Regions from separate parts of the Paenibacillus sp. EKM211P genome, predicted to be linked through region 1. Evidence: predicted binding sites of a transcription regulator. Region 1 holds the regulator's gene; the other holds the start of a gene.

Region 1 (7,897 bases):
TATCAGCCTTGATACCTGTCTTTTTCTTTTTCATCTGCTCAACTGTAGATGAAATTTGAGTATACTTTTTATTTTCCATCGCTTCGGCTACAGGAAACATAGCCTCAGACCACCATTGATTCAGTGCTGAATTGGAACGATCTGCAATATCCAGCTTAATGGTGCGGCTGCCAATGATGGATTGCCCTTTTTGCTTAACCACATCGACTAATCCGGCCACATCCGCCTGCGGTTTGAGATCTAGTTTCAATACCACCTGATCCTGTTTAATATCTATTTGAGCGCTTGTCACGCCTGGATATTGAGATACCAGTTTTTCCAGAGGACTTTGCATTGTAACCTGACGGTAAATGAACCATCCTCCAAACATTAACAAGGCTGCCAAAACGGCCGCCACAACAATAGGAACTGCACGCAATTTCAAACAACATCCTCCTCTCAAAATGTAAAACCCAGAAGAAACGGGACGAATGTCAACAAACAACCAAATTGCATGATCTTATAATGATCAGCAACTCATTTATCTATCATTTTTGTCTATCACTTATAAAATATAGTATACCATAACGTAAATCTAATATCGAAGGCAATGTGTGGAGGAGTTGTGATAAGGCAAAAAGATGCTTCTGGCTTTTAGTCCAGCTTTGCGGAGCATTAAGTAAAAAGACGCAAATACGAATTAAATCGTATTTGCGTCTTTTTCTAATACTTTCAATCATTCCAAGCTATATAGACTGAGTATAAAAGTTATTTGGAGTGGCCCCATAGCTGTCAGCCAGCGGAGTGGAACACTTGAATCTGCAGAAGCGAAGCGATCGTAAGATCAAATGGACTACGCAGCGCTCCTAACGCTCTTGGGTACTCCCAAGCCACCGATCCACACTCTCAACATCGCGCTAGTAATTAGGCAAAGTATACTTTATCCCCGTCGATGCTCCATCTGAGAAACGGTAAAAGGTATAGTTGTGATGGCTTTCATCATCGTAAAACAGTTGCCATACATATTCGCCATTGAACACACTCGGTTGGAGCCTTACAATTTTTGCATTTGGAAGTTGCTGCTGAATTATCGCTGTCATTTTTTGCTCGTCGACTCCGTTTTTCATCAGCTCGGTATGAACACCGCTTGGATCTGCCGCAGGTATGTTAGGTTTCCCCTCCATTTTTTGAAAAGGAACCCACACCATTATATTTTCATTCTGTGCGTTTTTTCCTTGAACTACCCAATATATCTGATCCCACACAGACTTCCATGTCTGAGTCGTGCTAACCAGACCACCTGATTGCTTGGCCTTCATGATAGCGGCATTTTTCTCAGCCACCTGGTCTTGAGTAACATACGAATAATACCAGAAAATGCTGACCAGGATCAGTATTACGGCCAAAATGGCGACCGCTATCCATTTCTTCTTATTTTTCAAACCTGTGCTTCCTCTCTAAGGGGATGTGACACCTAAATTAGTGCGACAGCAGCCCTTCAAAGGCGGCTTGTGCCTCATGTTTGATACGTTCCTCGTCCATCGTCAGGCATTCGCCATTTTTCACAACCTGACGGCCGTCTACCCACACATGAGCCACGTCTTTGGCACTTGCAGAGTATACGGCATGAGAAATAAGATCTGTACGCGGCAAGAAATGGGCCTGATCCAGATCTAGCGCGATAAAGTCAGCCTTATTGCCTGCTGCCAGCGCTCCTACCTCTTTTAAACCAATCGACTTTGCACCATACTCTGTTGCCAGACGTAGTGCTTCATTTGCAGGAACTGCCGTTGGGTCGCCAGATACTCCCTTGTGAATGAGTGCCGCCAGACGCATTTCCTCGAACATATCCAGGTTATTATTGCTGGCAGGACCATCTGTTCCGAGTGAAACAGTAACTCCTGCACGCAGCAATTCAGGCACTCTAGCTACACCACTTGCCAGCTTCAAGTTGCTGCCTGGATTATGCGATACCGCCACACCTCGTTCCGCTAACAAAGCTATTTCTTCGTCGTTCAAGTGAACGCCGTGGGCAACAAGTGAAGGACGGGAGAAAAAGCCAAGCTTATCTAAGTGTGCAACTGGACGCAAGCCGTAGTCGCGTACGTTTTGTTCAACTTCGGCGATCGTCTCGGACATGTGCGTATGCAATGGTAAATCGAGATCATGTGCTGCTTGAACAAATTTCTCAATAAACGCAGGCGGGCATGTGTATGGGGCATGAGGAGACATCATTGTTGTGATACGTCCGTCTGCTTTTCCATGCCAGTTACGCGCAAAAGTCACGGCCTCAGCTAGCTTGATCCGCTGTTCTTCTTCTGAACAGAGTCCAATGGCTCCACGCATCAAACTTGCACGAATGCCCGACTCTTCAGCTACACGAGCCACCTCATCCATATGATCGTACATATCCAGGAAAGTCGTGGTTCCACCTTTCAGCATTTCCAGCACTGACAAAGAAGTTCCCCAGTACACATCCGTAGATGTAAACTTGGCTTCCATAGGCCACATTTTTTCCTGAAGCCACACTTGAAGTGCCAAATCATCTCCATACCCTCGCAGCAGAGACATCGCCGCATGACCATGAGTATTGATCAGACCAGGTAAAAACAATAACCCCTTGCCGTCGATTGCTTCTGTCTCTTCCTCACCCGCAGGCAAAGTCTCGCCAATGTAAGTAATACGGCTATCCTCCACAATCATAAAACCATGGATTACCCCAGCCTCGGGTCCATTCACGGCAAACGAGCCGTTTTTAATCATCCATTTATTCACTGTCATATTGTGCTTCTTCCTTTCCGTCCTCCAGATAATAAGCGAGGCTAAGCAAATCAGTTGTAAAGTCTGTGGCATGTATCCGAATGTTAGCCGGTGCCTTGAGAATGATAGGTGCAAAGTTCAAAATCGCTCCAATTCCACTCTCAATCAGCCTATCAGCTACGTGCTGTGCCTCAAAATCAGGTACAGTAATAATCCCGATTCGTATATTTTTTTCTTTCACAGTCGCTTCCAGTTCATCCATCGGCTGTACGACCAAAGTATTGATTCTGGTCCCAACCTTATCCGGGAACGCATCAAAAACCGCCACAATCTTCATATTGTCTTTTAAATAAGCATTATAGTTCGATAGGGCTTGACCCAGATTACCCGCTCCGACCAATACTACATTAATTTGCTGGTCGATTTTCAGGATATGGCGTATTTTCTCAATTAGATAAGAAACATCGTAACCGATGCCCTTCCGACCAAAATCGCCAAAATAGGCAAGATCTTTACGAATTTGGGCCGGATTCAAATCTAACCTCTGTCCCAGCTCTTGAGAAGAGACCGTAGCCACCTCCCGTTTGTGCAGTGCATTCAGATAACGTAAATATACGGGTAATCTCCGTACGACAGCCTCTGAAATTTTATCTGATTTCATACTTGCTCCCCCTAATTGTAACGGACTTTAGGTGTCCGTCCGTTGTGCCTCTGTCTCCGGGGCAGATTGGAGCCATTCGGCGATGCGGGGCACCATTTGCTCCGATGGCATATGCTCCATTTTTGGTCCCGGTAACGAGTACAAAAAGTGCTTTCCGTAATAGGATTCGATCACACGCGTATCGTAAACGATGACGACTCCGTGGTCGCTCGCTGTACGTACCAATCGCCCAAATCCCTGTTTGAAGCGAATAACCGCTTGTGGTACAGACAGCTTCATAAATGGATTCTTCTTCTGCTGCTGGAGCAACTCACTTTTGGCCTCCAGTAACGGGTGATTGGGCGGTTGAAACGGCAAGCGAACGATAGCCAGACAAGTCAAAGCTTTCCCTGGAATATCGACGCCTTCCCAGAAGCTACTAGTTCCCAGCAATACAGAAGCTTTCGCTTCCTGAAAACGGCGGGTTAGCTTGCTGCGACTCCCACTGTCCACACCTTGTCCTAACACGGTAATATCGCTGGATGCTAACGCCTCTTTGAGCGGCTCATACACTTGCCGGAGCATCCGATAGGAAGTAAACAGAACGAGCATTCTCCCCCGCGTTGCCTGGGCAGTCGCTCCTAGAGAGCTAACGAGCATCTCTACAAAATGTGCATCTCCTACACTGCCCTTCACACTCGGAAAATCTCGCGGAATGACCAGCAACACCTGATCCCTATAATTAAAGGGTGATGGGAGCTGTGACGTCATTAATCGTCCTTGATCTGCGGCCTCCTGCAAACCGAGTTGATCGGTCATGTACTGAAACGATTTATCTACCGATAAAGTAGCAGATGTCAGAATAATACTTCTTTTTTTGTCAAAAAACATTTCTTTCAACTGGCGGCTCACATCGACGGGCACCGCATAAAATTGCAATGATTTACTCCGGAATTGTCCACTCGCTTCAAGCCAATATACGGTTGTTTCATCATCGAGTCGTATAAAGAAGCGCAAATTTTCCCTAATCCCCGCCAAATCCTTAAGCAGACCCGTGATATCTGTAATGAGACTATCCGCCGCATAATCGTCATGTTCTTCCTTGACATCCAGCATCAGCTTGTCGCCCTTGCGCAAAATTTCGCTCAATGTTACATAAAGCTGATTTTCCAATGCCGCCGCCTGATCCCACTTTGCAGGCTTGGCTGACGGTTTGAGACGCGAAGAAAATTGCCCCGTTTCACCTGGTGTGGCATCAGTTCGCTCCGGCAACATGCCAAACAGCTTATCGCTTAGTAGGTCCCAAGTTTCCTTAACCTCTAACACAAGTGGGTACAACTGATCAATGACCGAGGCCCATTCCGTCGACTTCTCATGCCCCGACTTTGCCAACTGCTGACGTAACGAAGGCAATTGCCCATTCTTGCTGTCCTTGAACAATCGAGTCAGCGTATGCACGAGTGTGAAATATTTCATATGCATGCCCAGGTGCTTACCAGCTACTTCCTCTAGATGATGTGCCTCATCAATCACCAAGTGTTCATAGCTAGGCAGCAGCTGATGACTTGCTTTGACGTCGGTGAACAGCTTGGAGTGATTCGTTATAACCACATCCGCTATTCCTGCTTCATGACGTGCACGATGATAGTAGCATTTGCGGAACCATGGACAAGAACGACCAAGACAGGACTCGGAATCACTAGCAACCGTTTCCCAAAAATCCCCTCCACGATTGCTCAGGTTTAGTTCCTCATCATCACCGGTTTCTGTCAGAGTCAGCCAGACAATCATTTGAGCCGCTGTAATCAAGTCTTCCTTTGGTGTCGCGAAGTCTCTTCTGTTTATTTTATGTTCAAACTTACGCAGACACAAATAATGCCCCCGTCCCTTAAAGATGGCAGCCCGGAACGGGAAGGGAATCACTTTGGTCAGCATCGGAATATCACGCTCTCGCAATTGCTCCTGCAGATTAATGGTATGCGTGCTTACGGTGACCCTCTGCCCATATTTTACACTGTGATACAGTGACGGAAGCAAATAGCCCAGGGACTTCCCTGTTCCTGTACCCGCCTCGATCAACAAATGCTTATCTTGACTCAGGGCTTGATTTACACTCTCAATCATTTGTATCTGCGCCTCGCGCTCCTCATATTGGCTCAAGGATGAACGCAAATTGTCCCGTACATCATTCATATACTGCTCAAAGGAAACGCCTGACAGTGGATTCGGATCATCTTCTCTGCGTGGAGCAGCCAGTTCAGTCCAATCTTCCACTTTAAGCGCAAGCTGACGAAAAAACTGATGTTTCTCCAAATCCTGAATAGGATCTAGCTCTTTCTCTTCTCGTATGCCGTCAAGAAACCAACCCAGGTCGCTGTCTTCCTCTGCGAACAAATCGCTAAGCCGCTGTATCGTTATCAGAGGCAGTGCTTGAAGCTCACCCAGACACTTTAAAAACACCTCAGCCGTAGCCAACGCGTCGCTGTCTGCTTGATGAGGGCGGTCATGCGCCAGCCCAAACTCTGAGGAAACAAAACCTAACTGATAAGAAGATAACGATGGAAACATAATTTTCAGAAAATCCATCGTATCCAAAATTCTACCGCTAAAAGGTAAATATCCACACCGGTCCAAAGCGCTTTGCAAAAAATTAAAATCAAACGCCACGTTATGACCGACGAGTACGACATCGTCCAGCATAGGCACGAGCTCCATCATCATTTCTTCGAGTGCAGGTGCATCCTTGACGTCATCGTCTGTAATTCCGGTCAATCCGGTGATAAAAGGTGGAATAGATCTGCCAGGGTTTACATAAGAGCCGTAAACACAGGAAATGCTGTTATCATGATCTATAATTGCAAGTCCGACTTGAATGATGTCATCCGCGGACTGGGTGCCTGTCGTTTCAAAATCCAATACCGCAAATTTCATTCGAGCTTAATCCTTTCTTATGACACATACAATGATAATAACTCTGTATAATAGCATAGCAGAAGATTGCGTGTTTGGAAATTAAGACAGCCAAAAAAGACGATGCACACGCCGCCTAAGGAGGTGGGCATGCATCGTCTTACTCGGTGTCTGACAACTACATCCAGGTCAACATGGAGCTGTCGTAGCGAAGCTTTTCGACACCGGACAAACAGGCTTGCATATTGTGCAGTGGCTCGGGCAACGTTGGATCGAACTGATGCGCGAGAGCAAAATATTTTTGCGCCTCTTTTACGTCAGCCTGCTTTGCCATCAAACAACCCAGCGCATTATAGATGACCGCTTTTAGCCCTGGCTGTTCAGTCAGGTGCAGCACCTTTTGAAACTGGCTTATAGCCTCTGCTGGATCATCCAGTTGAAAATGAGCCATTCCCATATACATGTGACTCTGCCAGCTGTTCGGAAAATGCTGTAGCACCTGCTCAAATTGCTGGATTGCCTCCGGGTACATAAGTAAGCGATAATACCCCTGCCCCCTGTTAAATGCCGGTAGCTCCTTTTCAGGCAGCTCAGCGTCAGACATGTCGGCCTCTGCAGAAAATCCTGCTGCACGCAGGTAAACCATTTTTTCCTCAAAGGCCAGCCACTCATCCATAATTCCGTCACTCATTCTCCGCAGCAGACTCCAGTGCTGTAGCAGCTCCTGTCTGCGGGGGCCCTGGGCTGATGGGTAATGCTTCACGATATCATCTAACATGCTGTTCATTTCTGCGAATACATGCTGGAACATGTGCATCCCGCCCTTACGAAAGATGGATTAATACACTCACATTTTTCGCTTAAAAGACGGGTTTCATCCGCATTCCCATTCATTACATGATCGTTGCATGTACTTCCTTGTTCATCGTTTGGGCTGGTTTATTATGTTCATCCACAAATACCACAGTTGGTTTGTATGTTTTGGCCTCTTCATTCGACATGGAAGCATAGGAAATAATAATGACTGTATCACCGGGCTGGACCAGACGGGCTGCCGCACCGTTGAGACAAATCACGCCGCTCCCACGCGGTCCGGGGATCACATAGGTTTCCAGTCGAGCTCCATTATTATTGTTTACAATTTGAACCTTTTCATTCTCCAGTAGATCCGATGTCTCCATTAAATCCTCATCTATGGTAATACTTCCCACGTAGTTCAGGTTAGCTTCGGTAACCGTCGCGCGGTGAATTTTTGATTTCATCATAGTTCTAAACATGGGAAAGTACCTCCACTTTCTGTATTCTTATATTATCAATCAGTCGGGTATTCCCAAATTTTACAGCCAGCGCAACAATGACGTCTTCTTGCACATCACATAGGCGCTGCTCAGGGCGAAGGGGCTCCAGGCCAGGAAATGTTAATATTTCAATATAGTCAATATCTGCCAAAGGAGATGAGGTAATGGTCGACTCCACCATTTGATGCAACTGCTCAATCGTAATAATGTTCTGTACAATATCTTCGCTCACTTCTTGCACCTTGCGCAGTGACTGGGACAGCACTAACGCCTGCTCTCGCTGTTCCGCACTTAAATAGACATTACGGGA
Region 2 (7,897 bases), on a different contig from region 1:
TGTCCCCGATGGGCAGAATATGATTGAATCAGTTGAGGAATTGCCGGGTGAGGCGAATGATTTGCAATATATCTTAATGAGAATTCATTTGAATTCTTCATCAAACAAAACGGATTAAGTCAGATTCATCCTGCTAGCCTATTTTAGTAACCTGGTCAGTGAAAGAATGCTACAATAAACGTGGTGATGAAAATTGACTAAGAATATATTTTTGCAAATTTATCAAGAGTACTCGGGACGAATCCAGACAGGCGAATTGGCTCCTGGTTCGAAAATGCCCTCTGAAAATGAATTGGCCCGGGAGTATGACACTTCTCGTGAGACCGTGCGTAAGGCACTTCACTTGCTTGCACAAAATGGGTATATCCATAAAATAAAGGCTAAAGGATCTTTTGTTCTGGATATAGGACGGATGGATTTTCCCATAGGGGGATTGGTCAGTTTCAAAGAAATGTCTGAGCGTATTGGGCGTAAATCACAAACGATTGTTCATGAAAATCAGTTGATTCCCGTTCCAGATGACATAGCTACTCATCTTGAGATTGACAAAGACAAGTATTTGGTCTGGAAAGTCATTCGTGCACGTGAAATAGAAGGTGAATGTGTCATACTGGATAAAGACTACTTTCGATCAGACATTGTCCCCGTGCTTACCGAGGAAATTAGTCGTGAATCTATCTACGAGTACCTGGAAGGGGAGCTCCATCTTCCAATCAGTTATGCTAAAAAGATCGTTTCTGTAGAAGATGCAGATGAAGAAGACCGTAAGCTGATGGACCTCCAAAACTATACTCATGTGGTTGTAGTCCGTAACTATGTTTATTTGGAAGACACCACATTGTTCCAGTATACCGAATCAAGGCATCGGCTGGATAAATTTCAATTCGTCGATTTTGCCAGACGTTCTCATGGTGAAGAGAGAAAATCTGAGTTTTTAAGCTGACCCATTAGAGTTGACCCAAGAACGAGTGATTAAATTGGAATAGTTCAATGTGGTGGAAAGCCCCTCTTCTAAAGAAGAGGGGTTCTTTTTTGAATCCAGGACAAATTTGAGTAGATGTTGACTATTCGGCTGAGGAACCTAAATCCGTAATGGTTAGCTTAACATCGAAGGTTACAGGGATTTTACTGAATTTATAATCCCAATCATCTTTTACTTTTTTCCACACCTGTGGTTCTTCAATTTTCAAGTGATCACCAAAACCAGCAACATCGACTTTATATTCGGATTGTAATTTGTGCATAAGAGATTTAACCCTTCTAGTCACTTGTTTTTCAAACTCTAGCTCAGCTTCTTTCATGTTTCGCGTCTCAGTTGGGTCTACCTTCTCATCCCAGTTTTCGATTAAACGTCCTTTGGATTCAATTTTTACGTGAAAAGAGATGTCATCGTCATCGGCCACTTTAGTTGTTATTTTGCTCTTTACCGATTTGATTTCATAAGTTATGGCTTCATTTCGCTTGTCATACGTTTTGACAGCTCCGCCCTCAACATCACCCTTAATCCATCCAATACTTTCCACGTCTTGTTGTCCCAAAGTACCGATCCAGTGGCCAGTTTCTCCTTTAATAATACCAGCCCCTGAAAATTCTAATTCACCCTCAGACTCAATAATGTTTTGCAGTATGTAGCTTTTTTTGGAGTGCATTAACCCATCCAATTCAGACAGATTGACTCCCTTCATTACCTTGCTGGTTCTGAAATGGTTACGAAGCATGTTCAGAATATGAATGGATGGGATTTCGCCCGTATATTTGGTAACTAAGGTTTTGGCTGCTCGTTCCTTACTTAAGAAAACCATACAACTCGGACGAATATCATTATCACGTAGCACAAAATCCATCAATTGCTGCATCGTCTGTTGTTTTGCCAGTTCGGTGGAAACCACGATGACTTTTAGGTGGTGACCAATAACGGGACGATCCAAACGAAGAGAGAGCTGTCGGAAGATTTCAATCAAAGAATCTCCAGTACTAGCTATATTTACATAGTTTAGTTCTTGTCCACCGCCGCTGCCTTGTTGGTTTGTGCTTCCAGATGATTTCTTGGGGACGATTTGTACGCTGGCCGTAATTTTGTTTTTCTTGAAATAACGGCTGCCTTTCTTCTCCAAATCCTGTTCCAATGGACTGAGCTCTCCCTGATCGAGAGCCAATCCTGTATATATGCTAAGCTCCTCCACTTCCTTGCTACTCCAACAGCCGACTTGAGTCACCAGAAGAATGAAGGCAAGCAGTAAGGATAGGGTAGATTGTCTACACATTTTGCTTCAACCCCTTCTTCCTGATCATGAACACGATGGAGAGAAATACAGGGATCAGAAAAAATAATACGATTCCCATGTATCCGATCTCATCGCCAAGACTAAACACTTCAGTCATACGAACAGGAGTCATCGTGGAAATAAAGATAAGCGGGATTAAACCGAAAATCGCATAACGATATTTAAGACCAAACACCTCTGAGACACCTAAGGAAGCATTGAAGAAAAAACTGCAGAAATTACAAAACATTTGCATCACCCAGATTACCAGCAGTGGAAACTCCAGACGTTCAAAAAGAAATCCGGGGATCTCAAAACTGCGCATCAAATTAATGGTAGGCCAAGTACTTGTCACAGTAGAATCTACTGATAGCCCGCCGATTACCATAACTACAGTCAAAAAATACAAAACTAAAGGGATACTGATGCCCACTACCATGGCCTTAAATGCTTTTTCGGGGTGCTGCAAAAAAGCGACCAGTGTCATGACAACTTCACATCCAGAGAAGACAAGAATAGTTGATTTTAGCCCCTTGATGACGGGTAATATTCCGTCACTCAATACGGGGCGAAGGTGATCAATTTCGAAGATTCTTAAGCTAAAGAGAAAACAGAAAAGCAGAAAGAAGAGACTGATTGGAAGTACAATTTGGTACAGCCGCGCGATGGGATTAATGCCTCCAAAAACCAAATAACTCCCTACCCAGATGAATGGAATCACAATCGCCCAAACGGGGGTTCCTTCAAGTAGGAAAAACATGGTCACTTCAGCTAAAACCCGAATCTCAAAGCCAGCTATGATTATAAAGTATAGGATCAGTAGCACGCTTAAAATTCCACCCGGAATTGTGCCCACGATTCTTCTGGAGTATTGATACACGGTTTTCCCGGGGAACTGCTGACTTAATTTCACCATAATCCAGACGACGAATATGACAATACCTCCACCGATGAGGACAGAAAGCCATGCATCAGGAGTCTGTACCTGTTCAGTTACACCTCTCGGCAGTGTCAAGATCCCTGCGCCCAATACGGTATTGGTCAGGAATACAGCCCCCTGCTTCGTTGTGATCTTATCATCAGAGCGTCTAAACACAGTAGCTCCTCCTTCGTTATTGGGCATCATGATCTGCGTTTGCGTTGCTGCGTTTTCATCATGACAGGTCTTCGTTTCATCAGAGATATAGGAGCCCGGATGTATAAATCCTTCCAATCGCTTGGTCGCATAGGGGAAAAGGGAGTTACATACGGCACGCCAAAGCTTTTCAACTTCGTTAGATGGATACAAATTAACAGAAAGAACAATATGGTCCCAAACATGCCGAGGATTGCTGCAAAGAGCATTCCGACAAAACGCAAAAGACGCAAGGTAATGCCCGCACTGTATGTCGGTATCGAAAACGATGAAATGGCAGTAACCGCAACCACAATCACTAGGAATGGACTAACGATGCCCGCATTTACAGCTGCGTCGCCGATGACCAAGCCTCCCACAATGCCCATCGCAGGGCCAATGGGTTTGGGCAGGCGAATGCCGGCCTCTCGTAGAATTTCGATAGAGATTTCCAAAATCATGACCTCTATAACGGATGGGAATGGGACGCCTTCACGGGTTTCGATAATGCTAATGACCAGCTTGGTCGGAATTAAACCGGGATGAAACGATATAAAAGAAATGTACAGAGCAGGCCCCATAAGCGCTATAAAAGCCCCGCTAAATCGTAGCAGACGTAATAGTGTCCCGGGAATCCATCGCTCATAATAATCCTCGGGAGATTGAAGCAGCATACTGAAGGTCACCGGGACAATAAGTGCAAAGGGGGTACCATCCAGTAAGATCGCAATTCTTCCTTCCAACAAAGCATTAATGACACGATCGGGACGCTCTGTGTTATGAGCCTGTTGGAATGGACTTAAATAATTGTCTTCGATAAGTTGTTCCACATACCCAGATTCAGGTAAAAAATCCATGTCTATTTTTGATATTCTGCGGCTTATTTCTTCAAGCAGATCCGGATTCACAATATCCTTTATATACGCGATAACCAGATCCTTTTTGATTCTGCTTCCCACTTGGAATTTCTTCATTTCCAGACTTTTATTTAAGCCTTGGCGTCGAAGCATCGAAGTGTTTTCACTCAATACTTCCGTAAAACCGATTCTGGGACCCCGAAGCAATGCTTCAGAAGTTGGCTCATTGACGGAGCGAATAGTGCCATTAGGAGGGCCCACCAGTAGCGCTTCCTTCATTCCTTCAATTAATAGGGCGGTATGACCTAAAAGGATGAACTCGTACAGTTCCTCCATACGGGTAACTTCACTAATTTGCGTAAGTGGCATCAGGCTTTCTTTTATAAAAGAGTTACTTAACCCTTCCGGTTGTTCCTGTTGATCCTGACCCTGCTGGCCCTCAAACATCAAGACCTCTAATACCTGCTCGCTCATAAGCTTTTCATCCTGCATACCATCTATGAAGACTAACATGGACCGAGCATGAAATTTCTTCACCATAAACTCACGAAAATGCACATCACTATTTTCGCCTATAGCTTCACGAATTGCCTGTAAGTCGGAATCATAATTTCCTGTAATTTTAGAGCTCGGTTCATGCTGCTGATCCATGGGACCTTCGTTATGTTTGGATTTGGCTCCTTTACTGCCGACAAACGAATAAATCGAGGTGTTAATATAATAAATTCCTAAAGGAATAATCAACGCGAGACCGGCTTGAAAGAGTGTACTCCAGCTAGGAAAATAAGAAATGATTTTAGACCACATGATGATTACCTCCAAGCAATTCAATTCATTCTCCCTTAAGATACAAGTTGTTCATAAAGTATTCCTTATAACGGTTGTATTTACGCATGAATTGGAAAGATTCATTCGATGACGCTGCTATGATTTCCGGTCCTTACCTTAATCCCTTGAAATAGAATAGGGAAATCCCTGAATATTCATAATTTTAACTACATTGTGATTGAAATCACATATAGACCTATCTGCTGTATTAAAATAGAAGCATAAACAGAATTTCATAGGAACGTTGGAGATGTCGTCGGATAGGGAGTATCGTCGAATGAATGGAGGAACCGGTATATGATAAACAGTAAAAAGAAGCTTGTGGTTATAGGGAACGGGATGGCTGGTATCAATACGGTCGAACAAATTTTAAAATTAACAGATAAATATGAAATTACAGTCCTGGGAAGTGAGCCGCATCCGAACTATAACAGGATCATGCTCTCTTATGTGTTGGAAGGTAGTAAAACAATAGATGATATTATACTGAACGATTTGCAATGGTATGCGGATCAAGGAATTACTTTATATACAGGAAAAATGGTTAAAAGCATCGACGGTGAGCACAAGAAGATTCGCACCGAAGACGGACTGGAAATTGACTACGACGTGGCTTTGGTAGCTACCGGCTCACAATCGTTTATTCTGCCTATTCCGGGTAAAGAATTACCAGGCGTTATTGGTTTCCGGGATATCGCCGATTGCTCGGCCATGCTGGAAGCGGCAAAGACCTATAAAAAGGCTGCTGTCATTGGCGGAGGTCTATTGGGGCTGGAGGCAGCTAAAGGCTTGGTCAACCTAGGAATGGATGTTACGGTCGTTCACTTAATGGAAGATTTGATGGAACGTCAGCTGGACCGGGAAGCGTCTGCGATGTTGAAGGCAGAACTGGAACGCCAGGGAATCAAGTTTGCTATGCAAATGCAAACTGCGGAGGTGTACGGTCAAGATCGGGTACAAGGACTGCGCTTCTCGGATGGAAGTGAGCTGGAAGCGGATTTGGTGGTAATGGCCGTCGGAATCAAGCCTAATATCCAGGTAGCTGTGGAAAGTGGTATGGAAACGAACCGTGGGATTGTGGTCGATGATTTGATGAAAACATCCTTGCCGGATGTATATGCCGTAGGGGAATGTGTTGAACACCGTGGGGTCTGCTACGGTCTGGTAGCTCCGCTGTTTGAACAGGGAAGTGTAATTGCCAAACATTTGGCAGGCGCGGATACCGAAGGTTATGCAGGATCGGTAGTTTCAACCAAGCTCAAAATTTCAGGGGTGGATGTTTTCTCAGCTGGCGAATTCATAACCCAGCCTGAACATACGGTGATTGTAGCAAAGGATGAGTGGAAGCGCACATACAAAAAAGTGCTGCTTCGTGATAATAAAATTGTGGGGACTGTACTGTTCGGCGATGTGAGCGAATCTGCTAGTCTTCAAAAATATGTGCGTCAGCAAACGCCAATGACAGATGAGATATATGGACAGCTGATGGGTACCGGATGCAGCAATCACGGGGCGAAAACATCATCCGCTGAAACGATGGCCGATGACGAAATTGTGTGTGGCTGTAACGGTGTAACTAAAAAGGCGATTGTGGATGCAATTAATGAAAATGGATTAACCACAGTCGATGAAATTAAGGCATGTACCGGAGCTACGCGTTCCTGTGGTGGATGTAAGCCAGTTGTTGAACAAATTTTGCAATATGTTCTTGGAGACAGCTTCAAGACGTCAGCCAAGCAAGGAATATGTGGTTGTACAACATTGAGCCGGGATGAGATTGTGGAAGCGATCAAAACCAAAGGGCTCACAACTACGCGTGAAGTGATGAATGTACTGGGTTGGCATAATGATGAAGGATGCTCCAAATGCCGTCCGGCGCTGAATTATTATTTAGGGATGATTAACCCAGATACCTATGAAAATGAGGGAGATTCCCGCTTTGTAAATGAGCGATTGCATGCGAACATTCAAAAGGATGGAACGTTTACAGTGGTGCCAAGAATGTACGGCGGTGTAACGACTCCAGAGGATCTGAAGAAAATAGCTGATGTTTCTCTTAAATACAACGTTAAAGTCGTTAAAGTAACTGGGGGACAGCGGCTGGATTTGATTGGTGTCCGTAAAGAAGATCTGCCTAAAGTGTGGGAAGAACTCGATATGCCTTCAGGATATGCCTACGCGAAATCACTTCGTACGGTTAAAACCTGTGTTGGATCGCAATTTTGCCGTTTTGGTACACAGGATTCGATGGGAATGGGAGAAGTGCTGGAACGGAAATTTGAACGACTGGATTTCCCAGCAAAATTCAAATTAGCAGTTAATGGCTGTCCACGCAACTGTGCGGAATCATGTACAAAAGATATCGGAATCGTAGGCAATGACGGGGGCTGGGAGATCTTTATCGGTGGAAACGGCGGTATTAAAGCACGGTTGGCTGATTCACTCTGTAAAGTAAAAACGGACGCTGAACTGATTGATATTGTAGGAGCCGTGATGCAGTTCTATCGGGAAACAGGGCAATATCTGGAACGTACTTCGGAGTGGGTGGAACGGATCGGTCTGGAAGAGATTCAGAAGGTTGTCGTTCACGATACCGCTAATCGACAAGCTTTAGTAGAACGTATTGAATTTGCACTACAACAGGTCGAAGACCCGTGGAAAAAGATCATCAATGATGAGGATACACGTAAAAATCTATTTGAAGTTGTCACTCCATCTATTGTGTAATTGTATCTAAAATGCCTGAGGAAGGGAGCAATCAAGCAAATGATCAAGAATGCCGAATGGCTTGTCGTCGGTCACAGTAAGGATTTTCCGACTAGAATAGGACGTAC

What was found. Region 1 encodes Rex, which represses fermentation and respiration genes when NADH is low (regulators of the CRP and FNR family bind a similar motif). Its sites were predicted from a motif close to TTGTGAAATATTTCACAA; they were not measured.
Region 2: the regulator Rex is predicted to act here: its motif matches at 5,236-5,253, upstream of nirB (nitrite reductase large subunit NirB).

What each region holds. Positions count from the first base shown of each region.
Region 1 covers NZ_JAAMNS010000004.1:343,117-351,013, reverse strand. Annotated here, with positions in the region: gene G9G57_RS09940 (hypothetical protein) at 1-424, opposite strand, end outside; gene G9G57_RS09935 (cell wall elongation regulator TseB-like domain-containing protein) at 897-1,421, opposite strand; gene G9G57_RS09930 (amidohydrolase) at 1,459-2,760, opposite strand; gene G9G57_RS09925 (redox-sensing transcriptional repressor Rex) at 2,747-3,400, opposite strand; gene dinG (ATP-dependent DNA helicase DinG) at 3,428-6,310, opposite strand; gene G9G57_RS09915 (tetratricopeptide repeat protein) at 6,468-7,100, opposite strand; gene panD (aspartate 1-decarboxylase) at 7,183-7,566, opposite strand; gene panC (pantoate--beta-alanine ligase) at 7,559-7,897, opposite strand, start outside.
Region 2 covers NZ_JAAMNS010000013.1:154,974-162,870, reverse strand. Annotated here, with positions in the region: gene treP (PTS system trehalose-specific EIIBC component) at 1-118, shown strand, start outside; gene treR (trehalose operon repressor) at 194-943, shown strand; gene G9G57_RS18225 (Ger(x)C family spore germination protein) at 1,065-2,264, opposite strand; gene G9G57_RS18220 (GerAB/ArcD/ProY family transporter) at 2,257-3,360, opposite strand; gene G9G57_RS18215 (spore germination protein) at 3,387-5,042, opposite strand; gene nirB (nitrite reductase large subunit NirB) at 5,361-7,790, shown strand; gene nirD (nitrite reductase small subunit NirD) at 7,830-7,897, shown strand, end outside.